3 regions of the Rhizobium indigoferae genome follow, and region 3 is predicted to be linked to each of the others. Evidence: riboswitches for the same ligand, from Rfam matches in the RefSeq annotation. Region 3 holds a riboswitch; each other region holds the start of a gene.
What was found. A riboswitch is a leader RNA that binds a small molecule or an ion and turns the genes downstream of it on or off. The one in region 3 is predicted to bind FMN.
Positions count from the first base shown of each region.

Region 1: it holds a riboswitch for FMN, as region 3 does, so the genes downstream of both, U5G49_RS13450 (6,7-dimethyl-8-ribityllumazine synthase) here and ribN (riboflavin transporter RibN) in region 3, are expected to answer to the same signal.
Region 2: it holds a riboswitch for FMN, as region 3 does, so the genes downstream of both, ribB (3,4-dihydroxy-2-butanone-4-phosphate synthase) here and ribN (riboflavin transporter RibN) in region 3, are expected to answer to the same signal.

Region 1 is NZ_CP140635.1:2,630,860-2,634,129, forward strand. It holds gene U5G49_RS13445 (SRPBCC family protein) at 199-645, opposite strand; FMN riboswitch at 889-1,031, shown strand; gene U5G49_RS13450 (6,7-dimethyl-8-ribityllumazine synthase) at 1,110-1,544, shown strand; gene U5G49_RS13455 (VOC family protein) at 1,719-2,408, shown strand; gene U5G49_RS13460 (LysR family transcriptional regulator) at 2,554-3,270, opposite strand, start outside.
Region 2 is NZ_CP140635.1:2,237,094-2,240,363, forward strand. It holds gene U5G49_RS11375 (SDR family oxidoreductase) at 1-426, shown strand, start outside; gene U5G49_RS11380 (hypothetical protein) at 462-602, shown strand; gene U5G49_RS11385 (glucose 1-dehydrogenase) at 697-1,479, shown strand; FMN riboswitch at 1,672-1,869, shown strand; gene ribB (3,4-dihydroxy-2-butanone-4-phosphate synthase) at 1,996-2,631, shown strand; gene U5G49_RS11395 (SDR family oxidoreductase) at 2,717-3,270, opposite strand, start outside.
Region 3 is NZ_CP140635.1:1,352,321-1,355,590, reverse strand. It holds gene U5G49_RS06935 (esterase-like activity of phytase family protein) at 1-443, opposite strand, end outside; gene ribN (riboflavin transporter RibN) at 527-1,435, opposite strand; FMN riboswitch at 1,520-1,674, opposite strand; gene hupB (DNA-binding protein HupB) at 1,799-2,074, opposite strand; gene lon (endopeptidase La) at 2,281-3,270, opposite strand, start outside.

The sequences.
Region 1 (3,270 bases), 1.3 Mb from region 3:
TTATGGCCGCTAAATTGAACTGGAGATGAACTGCGCGTTCATGTTTGGCGCTGGAGCATGATGCCGAAAAGTGTGAGCGGTTTTCGGACGACCTCATGCCCCAACTCTTTGCTTTAGAACAGAATTCAGACTTTTGGCCGATCCAGCCTATAATCATCCTGTTCTGGCAGCGGGCGATGTTGAAGGCGGAAAGCTGGGCTACGTCCTGCCGTAAAAAGGGTCAGGACCTGGATCACGCCCGGCGGCGACTTCGGTCAGCCGCCCGAGGTAATGGGCCCAGCCTTCCGCATGGCCGGCGCATTGATCAGCACTGGGCAGACCGCTATGGGTGAGCCGCAACAGCGTTCCGCCTCCCTGCTCGATCAGGTCGATCTCGACCAGGCTCGACCCCGGCGGCACCACCTCGCTGCCGTCCCAGCCGAAGCTGTAGGCAAGGCGATGAACCGGCACCACTTCACGAAACGAGCCGCGCGCAAAGCGGGCGCCGGTGACGTTGACGAGATAGAGCCCGCCGGGCTGCGGCTCGACCTGCGCTTCCGTTCCCATCCAGCGCAGGATCTTCTCCGGATCGGTCATCAGCGCAAACACCGCGGCCGGCGGCGCCGCGATATGCGCCTCGCGGTGAACGACGAAAGATTCTGGCATCACTCTCTCCCATGGTTGTCACGGCCCCGCCCAGGCGGAGACAGCGCGTCCTGTCTTGTCGTGGTATTTCTGACCTAGATGTCCTCACAGAGAGCATGTAGGCGCATGCCCCTCCGCCGCAAGAGGGATTGCCCGTCGCCATCGACGAACGAGCGAAATCGCCACTTGGAGAGCCCTGATCCAGCTCCGGCCGCGAAAGTATTTCGACCTATTGCCAGCCCGCCGCCTTCCCCCTATTGTTCGTGCCGTTCTCAGGGCGGGGTGAAAGTCCCTACCGGCGGTATGCAATTTTGATTGCGAGCCCGCGAGCGCCTTCTCAGGAAGGGTCAGCAGATCAGGTGAGATGCCTGAGCCGACGGTCATAGTCCGGATGAAAGAGAACGTGCGTTCCTGCCGCCCTTGCGGCCGTCGGGAACGTTCGTGATCGCCTTGGGTGATGTGTCTGTTCGCCAAAGGAGATTACCGTGACACCCACCCGCTACGCCTTCGTCAAAGCCAGCTGGCACGCCGACATCGTCGACCGCGCCCTTGATGGCTTCTACCAGCTCGTTCCGCCCGAGCAGGTCGACGTGTTCGATGTTCCCGGCGCATTCGAGATGCCGCTGCTTTCCCGCGATCTTGCGGCAACCGGGCGTTACGGCGCCGTCATTGCCGCCGCCTTCGTCGTCGACGGCGGAATCTACCGCCACGAATTTGTCGCCCAGGCCGTCGTCGATGGGCTGATGCGCGCCGGCATGGATACGGGCGTGCCGGTCCTGTCGGTGTCGTTGACGCCGCACCAGTATCAGGAAACCGAGCATCACAAGCAGATCTACCGCGCGCACTTCGTCGAGAAAGGCCGTGAAGCGGCAAAGGCAGCTCTGACGATCGGCAAAACCCGCGCCGCTCTTGCCGCGTAGTCAGCGGTTCGACGAACAGAAGACGGCGGGAACAGTCCCGCCGCTTCGATACAACTCCGCTACACGGCCAAATCAGACAGAATAATTGATTCGACGGCCTCACCGCACTGTGGTCCACTGGCCACTGACATGTATCGCCATTCTTAACGCATCCAAAACCCCAAGGAGCTGAAGATGAGCAATGCAATGCGCAGTGAAACCCCCATTGAGACCCCGAGAACACAGCCCGTCGACACCAAGCTCGAGGTGGTCGTGATCCCCGTTTCCGACGTCGATCGCGCCAAACGCTTTTACGACGGCCTGGGCTGGCGGCTCGACGCCGACTTCGCCAATGATGCCGATTTCCGTGTAATCCAGTTTACCCCGCCCGGCTCCGGCTGCGCGATCATCTTCGGCAAGAACGTCACCGCCGCGGCCCCCGGTTCCGCCCAGGGGCTCTACCTGATCGTCTCCGACATCGAGGCCGCTCGCCGCGATCTCATCGCCCGCGGCATCGAGGTCAGCGAAGTGTTCCATGACGCTGCCGGCGTCTATGCCGGCAAGGACGAACCCTATCTGTTCGGCCGCCTGCGGATCGCCGGCCGCGATCCCGATCATCGCAGCTATCGCTCCTTCGCCTCATTCAAGGATCCCGACGGCAACGGCTGGCTGTTCCAGGAAGTCACCACGCGGCTGCCGGGGCGCATCGACGCCGACGAGACGAAATTCACGACGTCGACCGAGCTTGCGTCAGCACTCCGCCGTGCGGCAACTGCCCATGGTGAACACGAGAAGCGAAACGGCGGCAAGCACGACGAAGGCTGGCCGGACTGGTACGCCGAATACATGGTCAGCGAACAGGCCGGCAAGCAGCTGCCCTTATAGGCAAAGGCGGCAACATCCTCTGAGAAGCAAGGGCATTTCGGTATGGCGCGCGCCATACCGAAATGTTTTATCGTGTCTATGCCTCACCAAATTCACTGATCTCCTTGCCGACGTCAGGTCGAGGATCGCGATCCGCCAGAAGCTGTCATTGAGATGCGGAAGAGATCTGCGACGTTATCCAATCGGAAAATGCGAGCATGGCTGCCGTTGGCGGCCTTGATTGAAGTCGAGTCAGCCAATAACTGCCCAATGATATGGTCGTGGGAAAAGGTTGTAATATAGCCCCTGATGACAGATGCCTGGAAAACATCGACGGCGGCGCCAGAGCAATTCCCAATCCTTGCATGGCCGCCTCCATCATGGCGAGGGAAGAGTCAAAAACGATCCCTGCGTTGACCTGTGCCGCAGGCGGAACATCAGCTGCCGCGAACCAGGTACTCCACTCGTCCGCCCTATAGCTCCGCAAAAGCGTCGCTTCGGCAAGATCTGCGGGCGAGCTTAAACGGTCTGCCAGTCTGGGGGTGCACAGAGGCGAAAGCGGAGCGTCGAACAGACGCAGTGCTTCTGTGCCGTGCCAGGAGCCGCTGCCGAAGCGAATGGCAAAATGCAGCCCCTCAGCGGCCATATCGACGCGATTATTGTTTGTCGAAATGCGCACGTCAATGAATGGATGCTGCTGTTGAAAATCCGGAAGCCTTGGCAATAACCAGCCGACAGCAAAGGTTCCAACCACGCCCAAAAACAGCAATTCCCGAACTTGCCCGGCTTCAATCCTGTCCAGCGTGATTGCCATTTGATCGAAGGAATTGGTCAACGTCGGCAAAAGAGCTTCACCTTCCGCGGTGATTTTCAAACCCTTTGG
Region 2 (3,270 bases), 880 kb from region 3:
ATGGATATCAACCTGAAAGGCGTCTTTCTTTCCTGCCAGGCCGAGGCTCGCGCCATGCTGAAGAATGGACGCGGCTCCATCGTCAACATCGCTTCCATGTCGGGTGTGATCGTAAACCGAGGGCTGAGCCAAGCGCACTATAACGCCTCCAAGGCGGGCGTGATCCATATGTCGAAGTCTATGGCGATGGAATGGGTCGACCGCGGCATTCGCGTCAACACCATCTCCCCCGGATACACGGCAACGCCCATGAACACCCGTCCGGAGATGGTTCATCAGACCAAGCTCTTCGAAGAGCAAACGCCAATGCAGCGAATGGCAGCGGTGGACGAGATGGTAGGCCCGGCAGTGTTCTTGCTGTCGAATGCGGCAAGCTTCGTGACCGGCGTCGATCTTCTCGTCGACGGCGGTTTCTGCTGCTGGTGATGGCGAGGCGAAAGCTCATTGCCGGCAACTGGATAATGAACGGTCTCGCTTCCTCCCTAGCTGAGATCGAGGCGCTGAAGGGAATAACGGGCAAGACGGCGTGCGATATCGTCGTCTGCCCGCCCTTCACGCCGATCGAACGGGCTGTCGAACGGACGGCGCTCAAGACTGCCTGAATTCGCCAAGATTATCTCGGCAACCGCTTGAGCTCCAATAATCATCGCAGGGCAGGTCACGCCCAGATTTGCTGTTTACCGGGAAGGAAAGAGCATGAAACGCTTCGAAGATAAGACGGTCGTGATCACGGGAGGCAGCCGCGGCATCGGCGCTGCCATCGCCAGACGCTTTGCGCGCGAAGGCGCCAATCTCGTCGTTTCGGCCAACGAGGAGCTGGTCCACGGCGTTGCCGAACAGATCCGGGCCGAAGGCGGCAAGGCGATCTCCTTCATCGGCGACGTTACCGACAAGGCAAGCGTCAAGGCCCTCTACGATGCCGCCGAGAAGGAATTCGGCTCGGTCGACGTCTCGATCCAGAATGCCGGCGTCATTACCATCGCCCGGGTCGAGGACCTGACCGAAAACGAGTGGGACAAGGTGATGGCCGTCAACACCAAGGGCGTCTTCCTCTGCGCCCAGGAGGCGATATCAAGAATGCGCAAGCACAAGCGCGGCGGCCGCATCATCAACACCGCCTCCGGCCAGGCCCGCGACGGCTTCATCTACACGCCGCATTATGCCGCCTCGAAAATGGGCGTCGTCGGCATCACCCAGAGCCTGGCCAAAGAAGTCGCGACCGAGAAGATCACCGTCAACGCCTTCTGCCCCGGTATCATCGAGACCGACATGTGGGCCTATAACGACCAGGCCTGGGGCAAGCTGCTCGGCAACTACGCCCCCGGCGAACTGATGAAGGAATGGGTCGAGGGCATCCCGATGAAACGGGCCGGCTCCGGAGAGGATGTCGCCGGCCTGGTCACCTTCCTCGCCAGCGATGACGCCGCCTATATCACCGGCCAGACGATCAATGTCGACGGCGGCCTGATCATGTCCTGATGCATGTCGCCTAAAAGTGCGCAGTGGTTTGGGACAACGACATGCATGGAAGGACCAAACCACCAACCAAGCACTGAAGGCGAGCCGGTCGTCGCCTCCATGTGAACAGTGTGTCCATCGGCGTTAGGGCAGCTTTGCATTTTTGCCCGGTCGACTGACCTTGCCATCTGCCTATTTTTGATCCTATCTTTGAAATGTTCTCAGGGCGGGGTGTAATTCCCCACCGGCGGTATCAGGAGTGATCCTGGAGCCCGCGAGCGCTTCCGGCACCACAGCGCCGGCGTCTTTCAGACGCGCAAACGACGCTGTAGCACTTTGAATTGCTGGAAGGTCAGCAGATCCGGTGAGATGCCGGAGCCGACGGTATAGTCCGGATGGAAGAGGACAACACGGGCAGTCGCACTCCATCACGGAGTCGGCTGACGTTTGTTCGCCCAAGGGCAGAAGGCTCGCTCACGGATTGAGCCGAGCAGACCATGTCAGCCCGCTGACATAACCCTTGAAAGGCCAGACAGCATGACTATCGCAACAATTGAAGATGCCATATCAGCCATTGCCAGCGGCAAGATGGTCGTCGTCGTTGACGACCAAAACCGGGAAAACGAAGGCGATATCGTGGTCGCGGCCGATGCCGTCACTCCGGAAACAATCGCCTTCATGATGACCCACGCCCGCGGCCTCGTCTGCATTGCCATGGAAGGCGAGCGCCTCGATGCGCTCGATATTCCGCTGATGGTGCCCAACAACACGGAATCGCACAAAACCGCCTTTACGGTCTCCGTCGATTATCTCAAGGGCACGACGACGGGCATCTCGGCTGCCGACCGCGCCGCCACCGTCCGCGCCCTCGTCGACGATCGCGCAAAGCCAGATGAATTCGCCCGTCCCGGCCACATCTTTCCGCTGCGCGCCAACCCCCGCGGCGTGCTCGGCCGCCCCGGCCATACCGAAGCCGCCGTCGATCTCGCCCGCCTCGCCGGAAGGGTCCCCGCCGGCGTCATCTGCGAAGTCGCCAACGACGATGGAACCATGTCCCGTCTGCCCGAACTCACGCTCTTCGCCGAACGCCACAACCTACCCCTCGTCACCATCGAGGATCTGGTCGCCTACCTCGACCGCCAGGCGGAAGGAGACATACGCGAAGTCGCCTGATCGATGCCTTTGTTGCGGCGGCATAGCCCGCCGCAACAAAGAACGTGCCGCAGCGATAACCTGACGGCACCTTCCCTTGCCCGCTCTATGTTCGGCTGATCGAAACCCCACCATCTGCAAGCATCGCCGTGCCGGTCACGAAGCTCGACATGTCGGAAGCGAGGAAAAGCGCCGCATTGGCGATCTCTTCGGGTTGCGCCATGCGTTTCAGCGCATGCAGCCCCTCCACGAAGGCGAGCACCTCCGGCGTGGCATCCGGCGCGTTGGTAATGCTGGCGGGTGTGTCGGTGCCGCCGGGAAGCAATGCGTTGACGCGGATCTTCTGCGCTCCGAGTTCAGCGGCGAGCACCTGCACGAAGCCGATCAGCCCCGCCTTGCTCGCCGCATAGGCGGCCATGCCAGGCATGCCGACGGTGTGGCCGACGAAAGTCGAGGTGAAGATCAGCGATCCGCCGCCTTTTCCCATCGCCGCCGACTGGTGCTTGGCGCCGAGGAAGGCGGCGGTGAGATTGGTCTCGATCGTCTCGCGCCAGCCCTCCAGCGACAGCCCGGCGACCGGCCCCATCTCACCGAGAATGCCGGCATTGTTGAAGGCGATGTCGAGCCGGCCGAAACGCGAAACTGCCGTCTCGACGAGCC
Region 3 (3,270 bases):
GGCTGGCCGCCGAGATCACAGCTGTTCTCGATCTTCTTGGTCGCCACGTCGACGATGGCGAGACGGCCCGAGGGCTTCGCCTTGTTTTCGGAAGTGTTGACGGCAACGAGCGCCTTGCCGGCGCTCGAGGTGACCGATGTCGGCTCGCCGTCCATCATCACCGCGCCGCCGGCCTTCGGAGCCTTGGCATCGGTAATGTCGATGAAGCCGATCGCGCCGAGCGGGCTGTCGCTATAGATCAGCGTGTTGCCGTCGTCGGTCGCGGTGATGATTTCGGCGGAGCTCACCGAAAGCTTGTCCTTGTCAGCCGGCAGGTTCTGCGCAACCGGGAAGGAAGCGATGCGATTGAAAACCGGTTCGGCCGCGGCCGGAAAGGCAACGGATGCGAGAAGCACGGCAGCGAGCGCTGCCTTGCGCGATGAAATTGTCATGAAATCCCCCATGTGTCGAACATTCGAAACAGGAGTTTTCTGCGCGAGCGGCATGACAGAGGCATGACAGAGGCGACATTTTGCGCCAGACCACGTCAGGCTGGTTTGCGCTCCCGGCGCATCTCGTTTCGCATGATGAAGAGCGAGGCAGACAGGATGAGAGCTGCTCCCAGCCAAAGGTAACCCGCCGGCGCATAGCCAAAGAACAGCCAACCGGCCAGCACGTTCAACGGCAGCTTAAGATCATCGAATGGCTGGACGTAGGCGGCATCGGCTGCGGCATAGGCAAGCGTCAGGAAATACTGCGCTGCGGCGGTCAGCAGCCCCGCCAGCAGGAACAGGGCAAGTGTTGCACCCGTCGGCACTGCAAAACCTGCCGCAAGCGCCAGCCCGCCGTTTATCGGGGTCAGCAGAACGAGCAGCCAGACGGTGATCGTCTCCGGTCGTTCAATGCCCGTTAGGCTTTTGGTGATCAACGACGAGGCGCCCCACAGCAGCGCCGAGAGCACAGGCAGGAGTGCTGCCCAGCCAAAGCCGTCCGACCATGGCTGCAGGATGATCATCGCTCCGGTGAAACCCGCCGCCGTCGCGGCCCAGCGGGCCGGGCCGACGCGCTCACCGAGGAAAAGCCGGGCACCCAGAATGATGAAGAAGGGCGAGGTCATCACCAGTGCGATCGCCTGCCAGATCGGCACGGCGGCAAGGCCGGCGACCCAGGCCTCGACGCCGAGCGCGGCAAGCGCGACGCGCGCGAGGTGACGCCAGGGATAGTGCGTGCGCATCGCCGCGAGGCCGAGCCTCTTAAGGAACGGCAACGAAAACAGGAAGGCGAAGCCATATTGCCAGAAGGCTGCCGACGCCGAGGGAAAGGCAAGCTTCATCGTCAGCCATTGGGTGACGACGTTGAGAAGCGAAAAAGCAATGCCGGCAAGCACCATCCAGAGTGCACCGACAACGGCGCGGGACGGCGAGACTGCAAGGGAAGTCTGATTCATGTCTTTCATCCAAAACAGGGACCAACATAAATCAGGACGCATGAGCCACGACCAAGCGACACAGGACAGACCCCTGCCCTTCGCACGACCGACACTCATTCTCTTCCATCCGGACTTTAACCGTCGGCTCCGGAATCGCACCGGATCTGCTGACCCTTCCCCCGCTTGGACACGAGGGAAGGCGCTCGCGGGCTCGAGCCGAAACTCTTACCGCCGGTGGGGAGTTTCACCCCGCCCTGAGAACAGAAATGTCGTAGATCAAAGCCCGCGCGGCGGCAAGAGTGCTCCTAAAGCAAAAGGGGTCCGGCAAAGCCGAACCCCTCTCAAATCCTGGACAACCGGTCTCGTTTCCGGCTGACGGATAATATCAGATCAGCCGTTGACGGCGTCCTTCAGGCCCTTGCCGGGCGTGAATTTGGGCACGTTGCGAGCCGGAATGTCGACTTCAGCGCCCGTCGACGGATTACGGCCCTTCGTTGCGGCACGATGAGAAACGGTGAAGCTGCCGAAACCCGCGAGGCGGATGTCGCCCTTGTTCTTGAGTTCAGCCTGGACAACGTCGAAAACCGCGTCAACAGCGGAAGCCGCGTCAGACTTCGTCAGTCCTGCCTTTTCGGCTACTGCGGACACGAGTTCATTCTTGTTCATGTTTCCACCCCTTTCTAAATGGTATGAAACGACTCAAAAGTAAGCTAGGCGCAGAATAGGTTTCATCAGGCCCGCCGAAAACCCAAAAGCCCTGCAAATCAAGGAAAAGCAAGCGTCTACATGACGTTTTCACAAAAAAGGCTGGCGTTTCCGCCAGCCTTTTTGCGTGTTTTGCCCCAATTGGGCGTAAATGTGGCAAAGGCCACTCAATGCGCTATGGTTGCGCCTGTCTCATCGAGGCCTTCGACCGTTGCGATGACGGGCGTTTCTACCGTGCCGTCCCATTCGATCGGCTCCGGTCGCCGGATCAGCGCATGCTTGATCACCTCGCCCATGCGGGATACCGGGATGATCTCCATGTTGTTCTTCACGTTGTCAGGAATCTCCGCCAGGTCCTTGGCGTTTTCCTCCGGAATCAGCACCTTCTTGATGCCGCCGCGAAGCGCTGCGAGCAGCTTTTCCTTGAGACCACCGATCGGCAGCACACGACCGCGAAGGGTGATTTCACCGGTCATGGCCACATGCCTGTCCACTGGGATGCCGGTCATGATCGAGACGATCGCGGTTGCCATGGCGACGCCGGCCGAGGGGCCATCCTTCGGCGTCGCGCCTTCCGGCACGTGCACGTGGATGTCGCTCTTGTCGAAGCGCGGCGGCTCGATGCCGAAATCGACAGCGCGCGAGCGAACATAGGAGGCCGCTGCCGAGATCGATTCCTTCATGACTTCCTTCAGATTGCCGGTGACCGTCATGCGGCCCTTGCCCGGCATCATCACGCCTTCGATGGTCAGCAGCTCACCACCGACTTCCGTCCAGGCAAGACCGGTCACGACGCCGACCTGATCCTCGCCCTCGGCTTCGCCATGGCGGAAGCGCGGGACGCCCAGGTAGTCGGAGATGTTGGCAGCCGTCACATGAACGGCCTTCGTCTTGCCCTTGATGATCTCGGTGACCGCCTTGCGGGCGAGTTTCATCAGTTCGCGTTCGAAGTTGCGGACGCCGGCTTCGCGGGTGTACTGCTGGCTGATCGCCATCAGGGCGTCGTCGCTGACCGAGAATTCTTCCGGCTGCAACGCATGTTCCTTGATGGCCTTCGGCAGCAGGTGCCGCTTGGCGATTTCGCGCTTTTCATCCTCGGTGTAGCCGGCGATACGGATGATCTCCATGCGGTCCATCAGGGGCGCTGGAATATTCAG